3 regions of the Bacillus sp. GbtcB14 genome follow, and region 2 is predicted to be linked to each of the others. Evidence: riboswitches for the same ligand, from Rfam matches in the RefSeq annotation. Region 2 holds a riboswitch; each other region holds the start of a gene.
What was found. Region 2 has a riboswitch for S-adenosylmethionine ahead of KVT31_RS15905 (amino acid ABC transporter permease). Riboswitches for the same ligand answer to the same signal wherever they lie in the genome.

Region 1 (6,347 bases), on a different contig from region 2:
TAATGGAGGTTAACAATGAAGAAAAAAATCATACCAGTTTTATTGTCGTCAACATTTGCTTTAGGACTTATTACATTTGCTCCATCTAGTCAGGCATCAGCTAATGAAGGTGTTAGCCCTGTAGTACATGATAATGAAAAATTACCATCTAAAACATTTTCACCACTTCCATTAGATTCAAAGATTACAAATTATGCTGCAGGACCACATTATTCTGCTAAATCAGGTCAGTATGCTTTGGGAGGTACTTGGTCTACATCGGATTCATATACAAGTAGTAGTAAATCTAAAAGAAAATCAATTGACCGTATTTATGCTAAAACGAAACATTATGTAGATGGCGGAAGTGTAGGTAGTAAAGCAGATGATCAATATAATGCTTCACATGCAGGTGCTGAAGTCAATAAAGGAGCATGGTATATAGGGGATGATGAAGTATATGGTGAACACATCTTTGCAAATAAGGGCTATCAAACTTGGAAAACAGAAACTTATGGAAGTTAAAAAAACAAATTTATTGCTGAGAGGAGCAAAATTATGAAAAAAACAATTTCTGCTTTATCAATGATTGCTTTATTTTCACTTCCTATCCATTCATTTGCTCAAGAAAAAGAAATGGTTTCGGATAAAAAAGTTCCTGAAATTGTATATGATGTGGAGAGAAAAGCATTAAAAACTTTTTCGCCAGCATTATTAAATCCGAATAATAAAGTTAAAAGTAGTGGCGCGCATTATGTTGCATATTCAGATTTCACTCAGACGGGTGGAGCAAGTTCGGTCTCTGATGCTTATACAAATAATAAAAAGACCAAGAAAAAAACAATAAATTATATTTATGCAAAAACAAAGGGTTATGTCAATGGGATTTATAAAGATAGTGCAACAGATACTCAATACAATTCTTCCCATGCAGGTGCGAAAGTATTTATTAGTAATAATTTTTGGGATGATGGTGAGGCTTACGGAACACATGAATTTCGATTAGATGGTTACCAGACTTGGAATACCGAAACTTACGGAACTTGATATAACAATATGTTCTCATGAGCAAATTAGAATATGTTTCTAATTTGCTTTTCATATTTATAAAGTTTATTTAGGAGTGAGCCGATGAATCCAAACAGACTAGTGTATATACTATTATTATCAATATTATTATTGTTGTTTAGTGGCTGCACAAAAGAAACTGAGAAGAAGCAAGAGACACAAACGAATAATCAGCCGAAAATTTCATTAGATAGTACTAATTTTAAGTCAACTATTGCTAGTACGTTAAATCGAGATAAATTACCTTTCGCTGAAACTGGCGGGATTAATTTAGGGATATATAATCAAAATGGGGAAATTGAGAAAGATTTCAACTTTAATATAGAAGAAAGTCAGAGCCTTAAAAAATTTATTTCTTTAGGGAATTTGATCAAAACTGAAAGGGTTTACAAAATGTTGTTACTTGTTGATTATAAACAAAGTGATTTTAAAGTTGATGATAGAGAGTTAGCGAAAGACTTCACTTTTCAAGTAGGTGCGGGAGAATCAGTAGAAATTCCTATAGAAATTCCACCATTACCAAAAGGACTACATGATATTATTTTTGTTATTGCTAAATTCCCTGATAAAAAAGTATTAGATGAAGAGTTTAGGAAACAAACGGATTCATCCAATCTTCTATTTGTAAGATTTAGTACAGTAGTAGGTGAGGATGAGACGGTAAATAATCAAGTTGAATTTAATAGTTACGGAGAAAAGAATACAGAGAATATTCTAGATGGTGTTTTTATTGCTAAAGAAAATACTTACAAGAGATGGTTGACTCAAGAAGTCACTAATGATAAAAATCTGGATTTCTATACGAAGGTCGGAAATAATAGTAATACAAGAAAACAATACGCATTAATACAATTATTTGATTGGGAGCAGATGAAATTTATAGATGATAAAGATGTGTTGTTTTATGATTTAGAACCAAATACAGTTTTTACTGTTCAATCTCAAATTCCAATAAAAAAAGAGAAAGGAGTGTATGATTTAACGTCTATTTTAGTGCAACATCCTTTTCAAAAAATAACATTATACAACCAACAAGTAGATACAGCAATTAGAGTTGGGGTTGATGTAATAGAGTAGTAAATGAAATGTTTTTATTATAATTCTCGAAAATATATAGTTGTTTCTATGAGGAAAAAAGAAGAGAATCTTATTTTTGATTCTCTTCTTTTTTTGTTTATTAGAGAAAGGCTTTTACTTGATTTTCTCTCATTTTTATCGCCCCTTTATAACGGTTCAAGTGTAATATCAAACAAAAAAGGTCCCTCAGGCAAGCTGAGAGACCATTCAAAGTACAATCATTGATTTTAGGTGCAAAATAAAATGGTAATCAATCTAATAAATTATAAATGACTAAATTTTTCTCCTGATTTCAAATTTTTGCCAACCTCGATAAATATATTCAATTAATAATGTATAATTCCTAGTATAATATTATTTTGTTTATGTAAAAAAATGGTAAATGTAGAAGTAAAACAATTAATCTTTCTTTGTGAAATTAAACATAAACAATCCAATAGAAAAAATCACAAAAAATTCTATTATAAATTTCTTTTAAAGGTAACATATAAATACAATCTACTAATCTGACAAAATACAGCAAAGACCGTACGAGCTTCGTCGGTGGATTGTAAAAGGTATTCTCTATAATGGTTCAAGAATCTTCAATTGAAATAACAACAAATATAGAGGAAGACCTATTTATTAAAGCAGACCAAACATTGATGATGCGTTTATTAATGAATTTATTGACGAATGCGATTGCTTATGGCAAAGAGAATGGCAGTGTGAATATACAACTGTTCCGTGATGAACCCAACATAATAGGTAAAGTCTCCGATAATGGTATAGACATCAGCGAGCAACATATTACGAAAATATGGGAACGCTTCTATCGAGTTGATGCAGCACGAACATCTTCAAACATTGGAAACACAGGTTTAGGATTGTCGATGGTGAAATGGATTGTCGAACTATACGGAGGAAAAATTACCGTTGAAAGTAAATTAGGGGAAGGCAGTACTTTTACATTTAAACTACCAATTGAAAAACGATAGTACAAATTCGACATATTGAATAGAAAGAATCGAAATAACGTATTAAAAAAAGATGAAATCGGTGATTTCATCTTTTTTAAACATATACTATCAATGGCCGCATCCTGCATTACACTAGGATTTTAGTGAGTGATGTTTGAGTGTTTAAATGACACAATAGTTGTAACTAACTGTTGTGTTATTTGTTCATTTTTCTTTCTTTTGTGTATATGAAGAAAAAACAAATCGTCTAAAAAAAGAATGAGGCTATGAGTAAAACACTACCGTCAAGAAGTGTCTTGGGTATATTTTATTCTCTGAATTTATCTGGTTTTTCAACTCTAAATGATTGCACCTCACCGCACTCTAAACAAAATGTGGTTAATAGTTTGGAACGCTTCCCGCCTGAAAAGAATCTACTAGATTCATCTTCACAAACATATGCATGATAAGCAGATCCAACTCTTCCTTCTTTAAATGTAGTAGAACCACAATTCTCGCATCGTTTATTTTTCATGTTACTAACACCTCTTTTGCTGTGTTTTTAAGATAGAAGTAAAGCAACTTGGTTATACATGATATTTTCGACATGATACAACATACCCCTTTATATATTCGTAAGTAAAACAATACCCTTATGAAGCTCTATAAAAATATGATTTCTTATATATCATTTAATACTTATAGGAAAAATGAGTATTAAATGATTGATTTTTATTATTCTGATGATTATAATAAATGGAAACCAAACAATTCTTATGTTGAGAAGTGGAGGGACGGGCCCTATGAAACTTCGGCAACCTCGTATGAGACGAAAGGTGCCAAATCCTGCAGGTGAAGAAACACCTGAAAGATAAGAGCGGTTCACTTAGTCAAGAAGGCTACTCTTATTTTGATAAGAGTAGCCTTTTTTATGGCTAAAAGGTAAAGGGGGAATAGGTAGTGGAGTATGGTTTTTGGTTACCGATTTTTGGGGGATGGCTTCGAAATGTAGATAATGAATCTATGCCGCCTACGTTTGAGTATGCAAAACAAACAGCGCAAGCGGCAGAACAATTAGGTTTTTCAACAACACTTATTGCGGAATTAAACTTAAATGATATAAAAGGTGTTTCAGCACCAAGTTTAGAAGCGTGGACAACTGCGGCAGCACTTGCAGCAGTAACGGATAAATTAGAGATTATGACAGCTGTCAGACCGGGCTTCCACAATCCAGCAGTTACAGCGAAAATGGCAGCGAATATCGATCAATTAAGTAATGGCCGTTTTACATTGAATGTAGTTTCAGCATGGTGGGAAGAAGAAGCGAGGCAGTATGGCGGAGTATTTACCGCACATGATGAAAGATATGATCGCACAGAGGAATTTGTAACAATTTTGAAGGAACTTTGGAAAGAAGAAGTGTTTTCTTATAAAGGGAATTTTTATGAGCTTCATCATACACATTTAAGTCCAAAGCCTGTGCAGAAACAGGGCATTAAGATTTATGCAGGTGGTGAAAGTGAAAGAGGAAAAGAGGTCATTGTAAATCACGCGGATGCATATGTCATGCATGGGGGAACAGTGGAAGAGGTATCTGTGAAAATAGAAGATATGAAGAAACGTAGAAAGAAAGTCACAGAGGAGCCATTGCAGTCATTTGGGCTTGCGGCTTACGTCATTTGTCGTGATACAGAAGAAGAGGCATTAGAAGAATGGAGACGCATAACGGATGTGAAAGACGATGCTTTAGGTTACGCGGGTTACCAAGACTTTATTAGTAAATCGCATTTGGAACAGCAAGTGAAATTGAATGATTATTCCGTATCCAATCGCGGGTTACGTCCTAATCTAATCGGAACACCAGAACAAATTGCAGAAAGGATACTCGCTTTTGAAAAAGTGGGTGTTACGTTATTACTTTTACAATTTTCGCCACAGCTTGAAGAGATGAAACGATTTTCTGAAAAAGTGATGCCATTAGTTGAAGCAAAAAGAAAGGAATTGATTACAAATGAGTAAAATTTACATATTACATGAGAATAAAGAATGGACGGATCATTTGGTGAGAAGGTTAGAAGAACTAGAGTTACCTTATGAGGAATGGCATTTAGATGAAGGAACACTTTCGTTAGAAAAAGAACCTCCTCAAGGTGTTTTTTATAGCCGCATGAGTGCTTCTTCACATACGAGAGGTCATCGATATGCACCTGAGTTGACGGAAGGAGTCCTTGCTTGGCTAGAGGGATACGGGCGCACAGTATTTAATGGGTCTCGTGCATTACGCCTTGAAGTAAGTAAATTGAATCAATATGCAGCATTAAGAAATTTTGGGATACAAGTGCCGAAAACAATTGGTGCTGTGGGCCGTGATCATATAGTAAAAGCAGCAAGGGAGTTAGGGGAAGTACCGTTCATTACAAAACATAACCGTGCAGGTAAAGGTCTTGGTGTTCAACTATTTCATTCTATTGATGCTTTAGAACAATATTTGGATGGTCCGACGTTTGAAGAACCCATTGATGGAATTACTTTAATCCAGCAATATATTGAAGCGCCAGAACCATACATTACACGTTGTGAGTTTGTAGGCGGCCAGTTTGTATATGCAGTTAAAGTAGATACATCAGAAGGATTTGAACTTTGTCCAGCAGATGCGTGTTCGATTCAAGATGCTTTCTGCCCAGTAGGAGAAGAGAGGGAGAAAGAAGTGCAAACAAAATTTGAAATTATATCGGACTTCCAAGAGCCAATTATTGAACAATACAAAGAGTTTTTGAAAGAAAATGAAATTACCGTTGCTGGTATTGAATTTATTCGTAGTGCAGATGGAACAATTTATACGTATGATATTAATACAAATACAAACTATAATTCTGATGCAGAGTCTGTAGCGAATCAATTTGGTATGCTTGAGCTTGCTACATTCCTTGGAATAGAATTAGAAAAACAAGTAGAATCAGTGAAATAATATATAAGTTTCTAGTAAAATCTTTGTTAAAGTAATCGTGGTCGTATGGCCAAGTTCTTATGGTTTTTGCACTAGAACGAAAAGTATAAGAAGTAGCCCAAGTTTCAATGAGGAACTTGGGCTATTTCTATGTTATATATCTACAAGTAAAACAACATAATATCACTATGAATTCCTATAACAATATGAGTTTTTGCATATTTCAAAACTTAGTATATCCTTCAAAAAGTTTTAATTGTATAATATATTTTGTCATATTCTTTTAGATTTTTCGACAAAATATATAAATAGAGAACGTATTGGGAGAAGGAATTATG
Region 2 (6,347 bases):
TCGATATGTCACTTAATGTGCCATCTTGCTCTAATTCTTTCAACGCTTTATTTATATCTTCTAACTTTTCACTCTTTTTTGCAAATGGAAATGCAATCTCTCCCCATTCAAGTGGACCAAATCCAACTTTCACATTATCTAGTTTTGCCTTTGTTATTGTCGTTTCCACTTGAACTTTATCATTATAGTAAGCATCCACGCGTCCAAGCCCTACTTCATTTAATTCTGCTGTTGGATCTTCCGAGAACGTTTTAATTGTAAAAGCATTGTTTTTATTTAAAGCTTTTAACTCTTGTTCTCCCGCTGTACCAAGCCCAACACCTACAGTCTTTCCCTTCAGATCTTCTAACGATTTAATTGCATTATTATCTTTCTTAACCGCGAAAACAGATCCTGAATACACGTATGGGATTGAAAAATCATATTTCTTTTTTCTTTCCGAAGAAACGGATAATTCATTTGCTATTGTATCAATACGACCTGAATCTAATAAACCGAATAATCCTTCAAAATCAGAAACATTCCACTCCACTTTATATCCAGCCTTTTTAGCAGCTGCTTCAATAATCTCAGCATCAAACCCTTTTACTTTCTCACCTTCTTTAAAAATAAATGGGCTACGCCCTGCGGAAGTCCCAACTTTCACTACTTTTTCATTTGTTTTTTCGCTTGCTTTATCCGAACCACAAGCTGATAAAACTCCAACTGATACTGTTAATGCTAATGTTAGTAATAATGATGATTTTCTCATAACTCTTCCTCCTAAATAACGAAATGATTGCCTTCTTCAGAAGCATTTAGTTGTCGTAAAAATTTTTGTGTGCGTTCATTTTTGGGATTCCGAAAAATTTCTTCCGGCGTTCCCTGCTCTACAACAATGCCATCAGCCATAAATATAATGCGATCTGCCACCTCTTTCGCAAAATTCATTTCATGTGTAACAATAACCATCGTTATATGCTGCCTTGCCAAATCTTTAATCACTTGCAATACCTCGTTCACCAATTCTGGGTCGAGTGCCGAAGTCGGTTCATCAAATAGTAATACAGCAGGATTTAAAGCCATTGCCCTAGCTATCCCTATTCTTTGCTGTTGTCCACCTGATAACATTGATGGATAAGAAGCCTCTTTATCAGCTAAACCTACTTGTTTTAATAGATTTCTTGCTATTTTCTGTGCTTCTCCTTCACTTTTTTTCTGTACAACTGTTAATGGCGTTGTAATATTTTGTAATGCTGTTTTATTTTTAAATAAATTATAGTTTTGAAAGACCATAGCTGTTTTTTGGCGTAATTTTATTATTTCCTTTTTATAAAATCTCTTCGCATGAATCTCTAAATCTTCAATTCTAATCCTTCCATCCTCTGGTTGTTCTAATAAATTTAAACATCTTAATAATGTCGATTTACCTGAACCAGAAGGCCCAATAATGACTACCACTTCTCCTTTATTTACAGTAAGTGAGATTCCTTTTAGTACGTCATTATGCTTGTAAGACTTATACAAATCTCTTATCTCAATCACATATATCACCCATTCCTTTTACAAGTACGGTGCATCAAGTTTCCTTTCTAATTTTTTCTGTCCCCAGCTAATTACAATTGTAATAATCCAATATACAATCGCTACCGCTAAATAACTTTCCATATAACGATACGATTGTGCCGCTAGCATTTTCGCTTGCGCCAAAATTTCAGCCACCCCAAGTGCAAAAGATAATGAAGATTCTTTTAACAATCCGACAAAATTATTTCCAAGTGACGGTACTGCGACACGAATAGCTTGTGGAAAGATAATCTGCCGCATAGCTTGTGCCTTTGTCATTCCAACTGATAAACAAGCATCCATTTGTCCTGATTCTACAGCATTTAAGGAGCCTCGAATAATTTCTGACAAATAAGCAGCATTATTTAAACTGAGCCCAATTAGAGTTGCTTGCATTGCTGTAAGCACTGTAAAGGTCGGGGATATTTGCGGCAATCCGAAATACAACACAAATAATTGAACTAATAAAGGTGTTCCTCTAAAGAAAGATATATATACTCTTGCAATAGAATATAAAAATTTCGTTTTGTTTTTCGTTATGATCGCCAAGCCAATCCCTATAACAAAAGAAATAATCATTGAAACTACAGTAATCCCTAACGTTATGTATACGTACTTAAATAATTGCGGAAAACTTTCTAAAAAATACGTTACATCAAACTTCACTCTATCCCCCCTCTCTAAACAAAAAACTCTTCTTACACATATAAGAAGAGTTGAATGTTAATCCATTTCCCCCCATCTTCCAAACGCTTCATACGTTTGCTGGAATTAGCACAGTACTTTTGTAGCCTGTTGCTGAGATTTCATCGGGCCAGTCCCTCCATCTCTCTTGATAAGAAAACTAATAATTTTTTCCATTTATTTAGTTGTTATTATGAAGAATACATTCTATTATTGATAATGTCAATAGGAAAACTAAGAATTAAATTCAATACTTTTTAAGACTGTTTTACTCCTGCTAAAATGCATTATATCTTGAAGTGTAATATTAATCGCACTGAAAAAGCCATTACTTCTATCAAACTTAGAAATAATGGCTTTACTTTAGTATTATACTTATTTCATTTTATGTACTTCAGCAACTAACTTTCCGCCCTGAATGCCCATATAGAGTTTCACAGGTGCATCATTCGTGTTTTCAAACACTAAGTCTAAGTATGGATAAGCAATCGTAGCATCTCTTCCTTGTGGAACATAGCCTACTGTTTTAGAATGTGTAGTTCTCTCTACCATTTTCAAACCAGCTTGATCTGCTGCATTGTATAATGTTGATGATGTTTGACAAACACCACCGCCATATCCATCTACTAATTTACCATCTACAATTTCTTTTCCTAGTTGATATCCTTTATCTGGCGTTGTATCACCAATTAATGCATTGAAAGAGAAACTGTCTCCTTTTGCTAATACAACTCCATTTATGCTCGCTGCTGACAAACGAATATTCTCAATACGACCACCTGTTGAGCCACCTAAATTCGTTTCATATCTACCAATTACCGTGCCACTTCCTTGTGCATCATTTAATGTTGCGGTAGGTTTTTTCTCAACAATAGGTAATTGATATGAAGAATCCCACATACCAACGTTTAATAATTTATTTACTAACTCTTTTTCCATTAATTCAAAAGAAGGCTTTCCTTCTTGCCAACTTCCGTCAGATGTTAAACGTGAAGGAACCATCTTTTTGTCAACGTTTTTACCAACTTCCTTAGCAACCTTCTCTACCGATTTTTTAAATTTTGCTTCATCTTCAAAATAGCCTAGACTCGATAAATCTAACTTTTTCACTTCCGTACCAGTTCGACCATCAACTAAACTAATAGAATCCTGTACTTCTGCTTTAGCCTCTACCGTGTGGCCACCAATATCACTTACTAATGCAACATCACTTACTTTTGTACCACAACCACTCACTACAGCTACACATAACACCCCAACTAATATACCCTTTACTTTACGGAACAATATACTCTCCCCTTTTTCCCAATATTACTTTTATGTATTATTTCATTTTTATGTATGTTTTGTTACAATCATTTTACAATATATTTATAAATTGTTACAAGTTATTTTTTACTCTATATAAATTACTCTTTTCTTTTCCAAATGTCTATACATATTTATATAAAAGTTTGAGTTTGATAGAATTGTAACCTTTATGTAACCCCATTGTATTATCCAGTATATACCATAAAACGAACGGAATACAAATGTAAAAACTCCATATTCTTATTTACAAAGAAACATCCTATGAACATACATAGGTATTTGCCGTGCCACCGCTCCGCTTTTGCACATACATTATGGTGAATTTAACCTATTTTAAAGAAATGGAGGATGTTTTATGTACCCCTACAATCCATACGATCCATATAACCAAAATGCTTATCAGCCTGAATATGATTTACAAGCACAATACCAACAATATATAGATCCAGTAGAACAAGTTAATCCATATGATCAAAATCGACAATTCCAACTTCCAATCTCTTTTCCTGGTACTGGAAACCGTCAACTAGAAAGACGAGTAAATGAACTTGAGCAAAGAGTACGTCAATTAGAAAACACGGTTGAGCGTCATACACGTAGATTAAACCGCTTAAACCAACGTTTACGTACAGTAGAAAACAGACTGAACATTCCATTTTCAGCATTAGAAGACGGATTTTAATTTCGAAAATAAAAAAATATATAAGGAAGGGGACTCCCCCTTCCTTATATAAATTGACGAAAGTTTTTTCCATCTCTATACTGATAAGAGTTAATGAAATGAAACAAGGTGATAAATATGGATTTTGAAATAAATTATCTTTCCTTTTATGTTGTACAGGTAGAAGGAAAAGGCGAAGCTGTTGATAAACGCTACAAACATTTTCAAACATTAGACGCTGAAGAGTACGAAGATAGCTCCTTAAAAGAATTTTTGAATGGTGAATTATTAAAAATTTCAAAGCGAAAAGTAGAACGCCATGCGAAAACAGAACAAGCTCCGACAAAGATCGGTCGCTTCATTGTAGAAGAAGGACACGAACTTGATTCAAACCCTCATTACAACCTATTTAATCGCATTCGCTTTGCAGAAACTAAGGAAAACTTCAAAGATATGAGCGAACCTCTCGTTTATACATATCTTGACACAAGTGCTGTACGCGGTGGTGTATTTTTAATTGCGCAAGCAAAACTACGCAAATACTTTGATGATCCATTCGTTTTCGTTATGAAATGTGACTTTGAACCGAAAGTCGCTTCAATTTCAGATGAATCCACACTAATTCGTAACGTTGAAATGGCCATCACAACAAAAAACATGAAATCTATCCAATATCCGTACATGCCTGAAGAAGGTATGGTCGAAGTGGGCGAACTAAAAATTCACCAAGCATCACACGCCCGCTACTTTGAAGACTTCTTAAAATTCGTCGAGTACGAACGCTCTATGCCTGAAATTATGAAAACACAAGTAATGGACATGGTATACGACCAAATTGAAGATGTATTTGAAGAAGGTACGGAAGAACGCGAACAATTCGACCAAGCAATGGAAGTATGGGCTGCCAGTCCGAAACGCGAAATTATGGAACAATTCTCAACCGAAGAAGTAATGGAAGCTACCGCTCAAATCGTAGAGCATGCTCCTGAAGTGGAATTAAAGCTAAAAGCGGATCATATCTCTGTGAAGGCCCTGCTTGCTGATTTCGGGGATCAAATACATATCGCAAAGGTAAATGACCGATACGTATTAATGATTGAGGCTGATACACTTACGTTCGAGAAAGGCTTCTCTCCAATTGAGTTTCTAAAGCCGGATGAGTTGCAAGATGTGATTGAGCGGATTGAGAATAAGCAGCAGTATTCTTATGATCCGAACGGGATTGAATAAATCCTTCCATATAACTATTTTTACTGAGCGCTTTTAATAAGCGCTCTTTTATTTGGTACATAGTTGACATTTATATAAAAAACCGATTCTACTAAGAATCGGTTTTTCTACTTTATAACAAAATATACTTATGTTTAAAAATCATTTTTGATCCAAGATGACATTTGTTGCAGAATCAAGTACATCCCTACCTTGCTATACAAGCGTATTTCCATTAGAGATATCTGCCTCAATGTTTCTAGTTGACCAAGTCCTTCTATAAGTTTTTAATATTTTTCCTTTTAGTCACTATGCATGTTGTTAAAATGAAAATTTCACTTTACTACCTCAAATTTATTGTACTCGTAAAAAGATAATTGAAAACGATATTCTGGATGCTCTCTCACCCAATCATAGGCTTCTTCTAAAATATCCATGATATTTTTCGCTTCATTAAGTTCACTACATTCGTTCTTTTTCTGTTTGCACAGAGGACAGAATCCATTCACTATTTTGGCACTCGTTGCCCTAATAGTTTTACTTTCTAAGTCAACTACTAGACGAAGAAGAAGAGAATGCTCTTCTTTTGTAGTCACCATCATTTCAGCAATCCCATCCTCATTCCAAAAGACTCCGTTTAATTCCATCTGTACGGTGACATCTTTGATATCCAAATCTATCACTATCGCACCCCCTGTATAAAATTCTTATCTTACTCTCCGATTTTAATCTTTAATAAACCACGATTTAAAGATATATTAAACGTTTTCCAATTTTTCTTCTTTGCTATAAGAGGAGGTATAATAGAAGCAAAAACTGTTACAATGCTAAAGATTGCTTCTATTTAACTCTACCCTCTTTCATTTCTATGGGCTCTTATTCTATTAATATATTTGAAAATCCTTACCACACCTTAATTTTCAATGCAATTATAATG
Region 3 (6,347 bases), on a different contig from region 2:
ATAAGAAGTTACTGTATGTCCTGCTTCTTTTAACAATTCATGTAATAGTTGTCCGCTCTTATCTGTTTCTTCCGTACGTGTATCGGAAATTGTTACGATCTTGCAACGCACTTCTTTTGGCGCTTGTTTCTTATGTTCAGTTACGCTCATTTTTTCATCTTTCCTTTCCTCAAGGCTTTTCTTCATTTTATCATACATATCTTTACACAATTTTGTATGAAGCTGATGATGCATCATGATACAATATAAGTATAATAATCCACAAAAAGGAAAATGGAAACATCCTTTCTTATCCCCCCTAGACTTCACATCATTAGCTAACCTTTAACTTTTCTTATATTTTCTACATAGTAGAGTTCAGCTTTTAAAATTGCACTACCAAATAAATCGGAGGTATACATATTATGGAACTTTATAAAAAATTAACAACAACATTCATCCTCTTATTCGTCGCTTCCATTACTGTCGGTTTTTCGCTAAAAGGCGCGATTCCATATGCTACATTAATAAGCATTATATTCGCAACACTCTTTTTACTATGCAGTGCATTGTGCGCAGGAAAAGCACGTCAAATAAAGGAATGATTGCATATGTTCCGTAAGAAACCGACAATTTGTAAATCATGTAAAAAGGAAATACAAACGTATGAAAAAGCATGGATTCATATGCCATTTCCGGCAAGCGGAATGACGAATATGAAAAAGTATATTGAGCTAGACGGAGAAGTGTATTGCAACTCATGCATCCAAATCATAAATAAAACGAAATAAAAAAAGCTTTGCGCTCACCGCGCAAAGCTTTTTTTCATATATTATAGACCAGCTTGCTCTTTTAAAGCTGCAGCTTTGTCTGTACGTTCCCATGATAGATCTACATCAGTACGTCCGAAGTGGCCGTAAGCTGCTGTTTGTTTGTAAATTGGGCGACGTAAGTCTAGCATTTTAATAATACCAGCTGGGCGAAGATCGAAGTTGTTACGAACTAGTTCTACTAGTACGTCTTCAGATACTTTACCAGTGCCGAATGTATCAACTGAAATTGATACTGGTTGTGCTACACCAATTGCGTACGCAAGTTGTACTTCTGCTTTATCAGCAAGACCAGCTGCTACGATGTTTTTCGCAACATAACGAGCTGCATATGCTGCAGAGCGGTCAACTTTTGTTGCATCTTTACCAGAGAATGCACCGCCGCCGTGGCGAGCGTATCCACCATAAGTATCAACGATGATTTTACGTCCTGTTAAACCAGCATCACCTTGTGGTCCACCAATTACGAAGCGGCCAGTTGGGTTAATGAAGAATTTCGTTTCTCCATCCATTAATTCTGCTGGAACTACAGCTTTAATTACATGCTCTTTTAAATCGCGATCGATTTCTTCCCATGTAACATCTGGATGATGCTGTGTAGAAATTACGATTGTATCTACACGTACAGGTTTACCATTTTCATCATACTCAACTGTAACTTGCGTTTTTCCGTCCGGACGTAAGTATGATAATGTGTCATCTTTACGTACTTCAGTTAAACGGCGAGCTAATTTGTGAGCAAGCGAGATTGGAAGTGGCATTAATTCTTGTGTTTCATTACATGCGAAGCCAAACATTAAACCTTGGTCTCCTGCACCAATTGCCTCAATCTCAGCGTCAGTCATTAGACCTTCGCGTGCTTCTAGCGCTTGGTCAACACCCATAGCGATGTCAGCAGATTGCTCATCGATAGATGTTAAAACTGCACAAGTTTCTGCATCGAATCCGTATTTTGCGCGTGTGTAACCAATGCCTTGAATTGTTTCACGAACGATTTTTGGAATATCTACGTAAGTAGAAGTCGTAATTTCCCCCGCTACCAATACTAAACCAGTTGTTACAGTTGTTTCACAAGCTACACGTGCATTAGCGTCCTTTGATAAGATCGCATCTAAAATTGAATCAGAAATTTGGTCACAAATTTTATCTGGATGTCCTTCAGTTACAGACTCAGATGTGAACAGATGACGTTTTTTTGTCATGTGGTAAACCTCCCTACAGTAATTGTATATATTGTACGGAACTCATCCTTAATTTGCCACAAACTGCGACATACATTTATTCTCCCACACAAGCATACAGAAAAACCTTTCCTACTTTACATAGAGGAAAGGTTTAATTTGCTACTTGCATACTGCTTTTTGCCCTTTGCTCTTATCGTTCGAGACCGTTAGCCTCGCACAGGTTTTAGCACCTATTCACCTGTATTTACCACTACAAGTGAGGTTGCTGGGCTTCATCGGGCCTGTCCCTCCGCCAGCTCGGGATAAGAGAGTATCCGTCCCAACCTATACTAAAGAAATGATATTCATTTGTCAATTAATATTCACATTTTCCTGAAAGTTTTTCTCAATACGCCTGGAATGAAATATTAATAAGGAAATAATGCATGCACACAAACAAAAAGAAATAAATAGTATACATTATTTATATAATTGTGTTATACTCTTGTTGGGGATTACGAGAAATATTTCATTAAATGAAAAGGATGGTATATAAATATGAGTACTGTGAATGTCCAAATTGGTTTACACGAATTATTGAACGGAAGCAATGCACAGATTCAACTAAGTGTTCCGCAATTAGTGGAAAAAGTATTAATGCGAAATGAAGGGAAATTAACTTCTACTGGTGCCGTTTCTGCTTCAACAGGAAAATATACAGGACGTTCTCCTAAAGATAAATTTATTGTGAAAGAAGCATCGGTTGCTGACAAAATTGCTTGGGGAGCAGTGAATCAACCGATTTCTGAAGAACATTTTAATAAATTATATACTAAAGTTTTAGAATACTTAAAAGAAAAAGAAGAGTTATTCGTCTTCAATGGATTTGCAGGCGCTGACCGCAATTACCGCCTACCAATTCAAGTTATTAACGAATATGCATGGCACAATTTATTTGTACATCAATTATTCATTCGTCCAACTGAAGAAGAATTAACAACTCATGAATCAGAGTTCACAATTGTTTCTGCACCGAATTTCAAAGCAGATCCAGCTGTTGACGGTACAAACTCTGAAGCATTCATTATGGTTTCATTCGAAAAACGTATCGTACTAATTGGTGGTACAGAATACGCTGGAGAAATGAAAAAATCAATCTTCTCTATTATGAACTTCTTACTACCTGAACAAGATATTCTTTCTATGCATTGCTCTGCAAACGTAGGTGAAGAAGGCGACGTAGCACTATTCTTCGGTTTATCTGGAACAGGTAAAACGACATTATCTGCTGATCCACACCGTAAATTAATCGGTGATGATGAGCATGGTTGGTCTGATAACGGTGTATTCAATATTGAAGGCGGTTGCTACGCAAAATGTGTAAACCTTTCTCACGAGAAAGAACCACAAATTTTCGATGCAATCAAATTTGGATCTGTTTTAGAAAACGTTATCATTAATAACCAAACGCGTATCGCAGACTATAACGATACTACTTTAACAGAAAATACTCGTGCTGCATACCCTATGCATGCGATCGACAATATCGTACTGCCAAGTGTTGCTGGACACCCAAATACAATCATTTTCTTAACTGCTGATGCATCTGGCGTATTGCCTCCAATCAGTAAGTTATCAAAAGAACAAGCTATGTATCATTTCTTAAGTGGTTACACTAGTAAACTAGCAGGAACAGAGCGCGGCGTTACATCTCCGCAAGCAACATTCTCAACTTGCTTCGGTTCACCATTCTTACCACTTGATGCATCTCGCTATGCTGAAATGCTTGGTGAAAAAATCGAGAAACACGATGCAAAAGTATTCTTAGTAAACACTGGCTGGACTGGTGGCGAATACGGCATTGGTAAACGTATGAACTTAGGTTACACTCGTGCAATGATTCAAGCAGCATTAAGCGGCGAACTTGCGAAAACTGAAACAGCTAAACATGACATCTTCGGTCTTGAAGTTCCACTTCACGTACCAGGTGTACCTGATGAAGTATTAATGCCTGAACAAACTTGGGCTGATAAAGCTGCTTATAAAGCAAAAGCAATCGAGCTTGCGAGCGAATTCAAAGAGAACTTCAAAAAGTTCGACAGCGTTTCGGAAGATATTATTAACTTAGGTGGTCCAATCGCTTAAGTACAAACTTTCTGTTGGAATAACCCTTTTACTCATATGAATAAGTGCCGTGTAACCGTAAAGTTTCGCGTACTCACCGACAAAACCCAATGCGGCTTAACGGTTACACACACTTACATAAAAAAGAAGCTTACGTTTTTGACGTAAGCTTCTTTCTATATCTTATATAAAGTACAATTTTAATCTCTTCATCTGTGACTTAGCTCATGAAATCACAGAAAATTCATTTTATAATCATTCGTTTTAAAGTTTTTTGTGATAAAATTTACATATATAGGAAAGGAAGAGGGCTATGAACAATTTTTCTCGTACAGGAAAAATATTATTCAGTTATGGAGCCATTCAAATGTTTTGGGGACTTGTGATGCTTAACGTTAATTTCTTTGAGCATACAAGTGAAACGATAAAATACATTATTCTAATTACCGGAATAGTTTGTTGTATTGTATCTAACTTTTTTAAAGAACCAAAAAGTCATACTAATACGTGATTTCATGTTAACTTAGTGGAAGCAGAAACCTGTATTTTATGCAAAGTTTCGCTTCCTGTTGTACTATCCGCCGTATCCCTTATTCCAGAGTAAGCCAATTTTCAATTTAAATAACCAAATTTTCATATATACAAATCACGGCTTCGAACATATAAATTATATCCCTACTCATTACATCCCTCTGGTTTCACACCGCATGGGGCTAAATAGGCCCTGACCGCTTCTATACGTCGCTGGATCCTCTATTCCATCTAAAAGAGTTTTTTTATCTTTTTAGCTCTTCGTTAATTCTTCCTCATCTTTCATACTATAGTAACCTAAATTCACAACGATTAAGAAATAGCCACCCAGAATCCCTACTGCAAATGCCCACATTACCATATGGTGCTCAATTTCGTACATAATAATAGCACCCAAAATAGCAGCTGCAAAACGATTAAACATACCGAGCGTCGGTGCTTTCGTTTTCTTTACGATACTATCCCCAAGCTTCTCAATTCGTCTTCCTAAAAGCCAAACACAATACATACTTACGATAAGTCCAATTCCAGCGCCTAGGAAATGAGCTGAAAACGGAGTTAACATCCACCCTAGTAAAAGAAAACCTAGTAAATAATACGATTGAATTTTAAACGATCTTAATGACATACTAATCATGCTGTACCCCTCTTCAGTAATTTTTATCTATCCAACAAAAGCTGTATAACTCATTTCTTTTGAGTTCATACGACTTAAAATTCTCTTCACTCAAATTAAAAACAACATAAACACAATGTTTATGTTGTTTGAATGTTTTCAGGAAATAATATTATACAAGATTTCGAACATCATATTCTTATAATTTGTGACGTTTTTCCAAACATTTTTCGTCCATTTATGAAAAAAATGATATCAATCTATGAACATACGGATATGATGTAATAACTACACAAATAAAGGGGGCGTCTAATGATTTATTTTTTAATGGCTCTCATTCACCTCATTGTCCCTGCACTTATCGGACTTTCGTTATATTGGTACACGAAAAATCATAGTATTTTCTACGCTGTCCTCGGTGTTCTTCTTCCAGGTATTATTCTTATCACACTCTTCCGTATTCCATTTTTAAACTTAATTCCACTTGTTACTGCTATCTTATTTCTCGTCTTCTTACCAAAAATAAAAAAATAGGAAAGCAGATCATAAGTGATCTGTTTTCCTATTTTGATATAGGTTCCCCCGCAGTAGAATGCACTTTTACTTTCTCCGATTTCACAAACCATAGACCGAAGAAAATAATAATGCCACCGATTATTTGTTGAAATGATACATATTCATTTGCCCATACAGCTGCAAATAAAACAGCTACAAGTGGCGTTATATACATATATACCATCGTATGTGACGCGCCAATTTTTTGAATACCAACATACCACATCACTAAACCAAATACTGTTACAAAGAAAATGGAATATAGTAAAGCGAATAGTGTCATTCCGTGTGTAATCTGAAATGGCATTATAAATACATGTGGTCCACTTAACAATAAAAGCGGAATCGCGCCAACTAATGCTGACCATGCGGTAACACGTAGTGCTGAATATTTTTTAATTAATGGACCTGCTAAAACTGGATAAAGCCCCCAGCATATTGATGTAATAAGTCCAATTCCATTACCATAAAAAGAACTAGCAAGCGAACGCCCTGCTACTAAAACTAATGCAGCACCACCAAAGGCAATTATAGAACCGATGAGCTTTC

Region 1: linked by a shared signal. The riboswitch ahead of KVT31_RS10245 (LLM class flavin-dependent oxidoreductase) and the one ahead of KVT31_RS15905 (amino acid ABC transporter permease) in region 2 are both predicted to bind S-adenosylmethionine.
Region 3: linked by a shared signal. The riboswitch ahead of metK (methionine adenosyltransferase) and the one ahead of KVT31_RS15905 (amino acid ABC transporter permease) in region 2 are both predicted to bind S-adenosylmethionine.

Annotation. Positions count from the first base shown of each region.
Region 1 covers NZ_JAGXJT010000003.1:247,936-254,282, forward strand. The annotation lists gene KVT31_RS10220 (hypothetical protein) at 16-504, shown strand; gene KVT31_RS10225 (hypothetical protein) at 538-1,026, shown strand; gene KVT31_RS10230 (hypothetical protein) at 1,111-2,124, shown strand; partial or broken gene KVT31_RS10235 (sensor histidine kinase) at 2,688-3,101, shown strand; gene KVT31_RS10240 (hypothetical protein) at 3,391-3,597, opposite strand; SAM riboswitch class I at 3,834-3,940, shown strand; gene KVT31_RS10245 (LLM class flavin-dependent oxidoreductase) at 4,023-5,081, shown strand; gene KVT31_RS10250 (ATP-grasp domain-containing protein) at 5,074-6,030, shown strand; gene KVT31_RS10255 (S-layer homology domain-containing protein) at 6,345-6,347, shown strand, end outside.
Region 2 covers NZ_JAGXJT010000005.1:66,966-73,312, reverse strand. The annotation lists gene KVT31_RS15915 (amino acid ABC transporter substrate-binding protein) at 1-751, opposite strand, end outside; gene KVT31_RS15910 (amino acid ABC transporter ATP-binding protein) at 763-1,524, opposite strand; gene KVT31_RS15905 (amino acid ABC transporter permease) at 1,543-2,211, opposite strand; SAM riboswitch class I at 2,281-2,387, opposite strand; gene KVT31_RS15900 (VanW family protein) at 2,605-3,516, opposite strand; gene KVT31_RS15895 (hypothetical protein) at 3,896-4,222, shown strand; gene KVT31_RS15890 (DUF3900 domain-containing protein) at 4,340-5,431, shown strand; gene KVT31_RS15885 (hypothetical protein) at 5,746-6,093, opposite strand.
Region 3 covers NZ_JAGXJT010000009.1:106,662-113,008, reverse strand. The annotation lists gene KVT31_RS23030 (MogA/MoaB family molybdenum cofactor biosynthesis protein) at 1-150, opposite strand, end outside; gene KVT31_RS23025 (hypothetical protein) at 405-584, shown strand; gene KVT31_RS23020 (hypothetical protein) at 591-770, shown strand; gene metK (methionine adenosyltransferase) at 812-2,011, opposite strand; SAM riboswitch class I at 2,181-2,302, opposite strand; gene pckA (phosphoenolpyruvate carboxykinase (ATP)) at 2,531-4,117, shown strand; gene KVT31_RS23005 (hypothetical protein) at 4,410-4,607, shown strand; gene KVT31_RS23000 (ATP synthase subunit I) at 4,881-5,264, opposite strand; gene KVT31_RS22995 (hypothetical protein) at 5,556-5,777, shown strand; gene KVT31_RS22990 (DMT family transporter) at 5,806-6,347, opposite strand, start outside.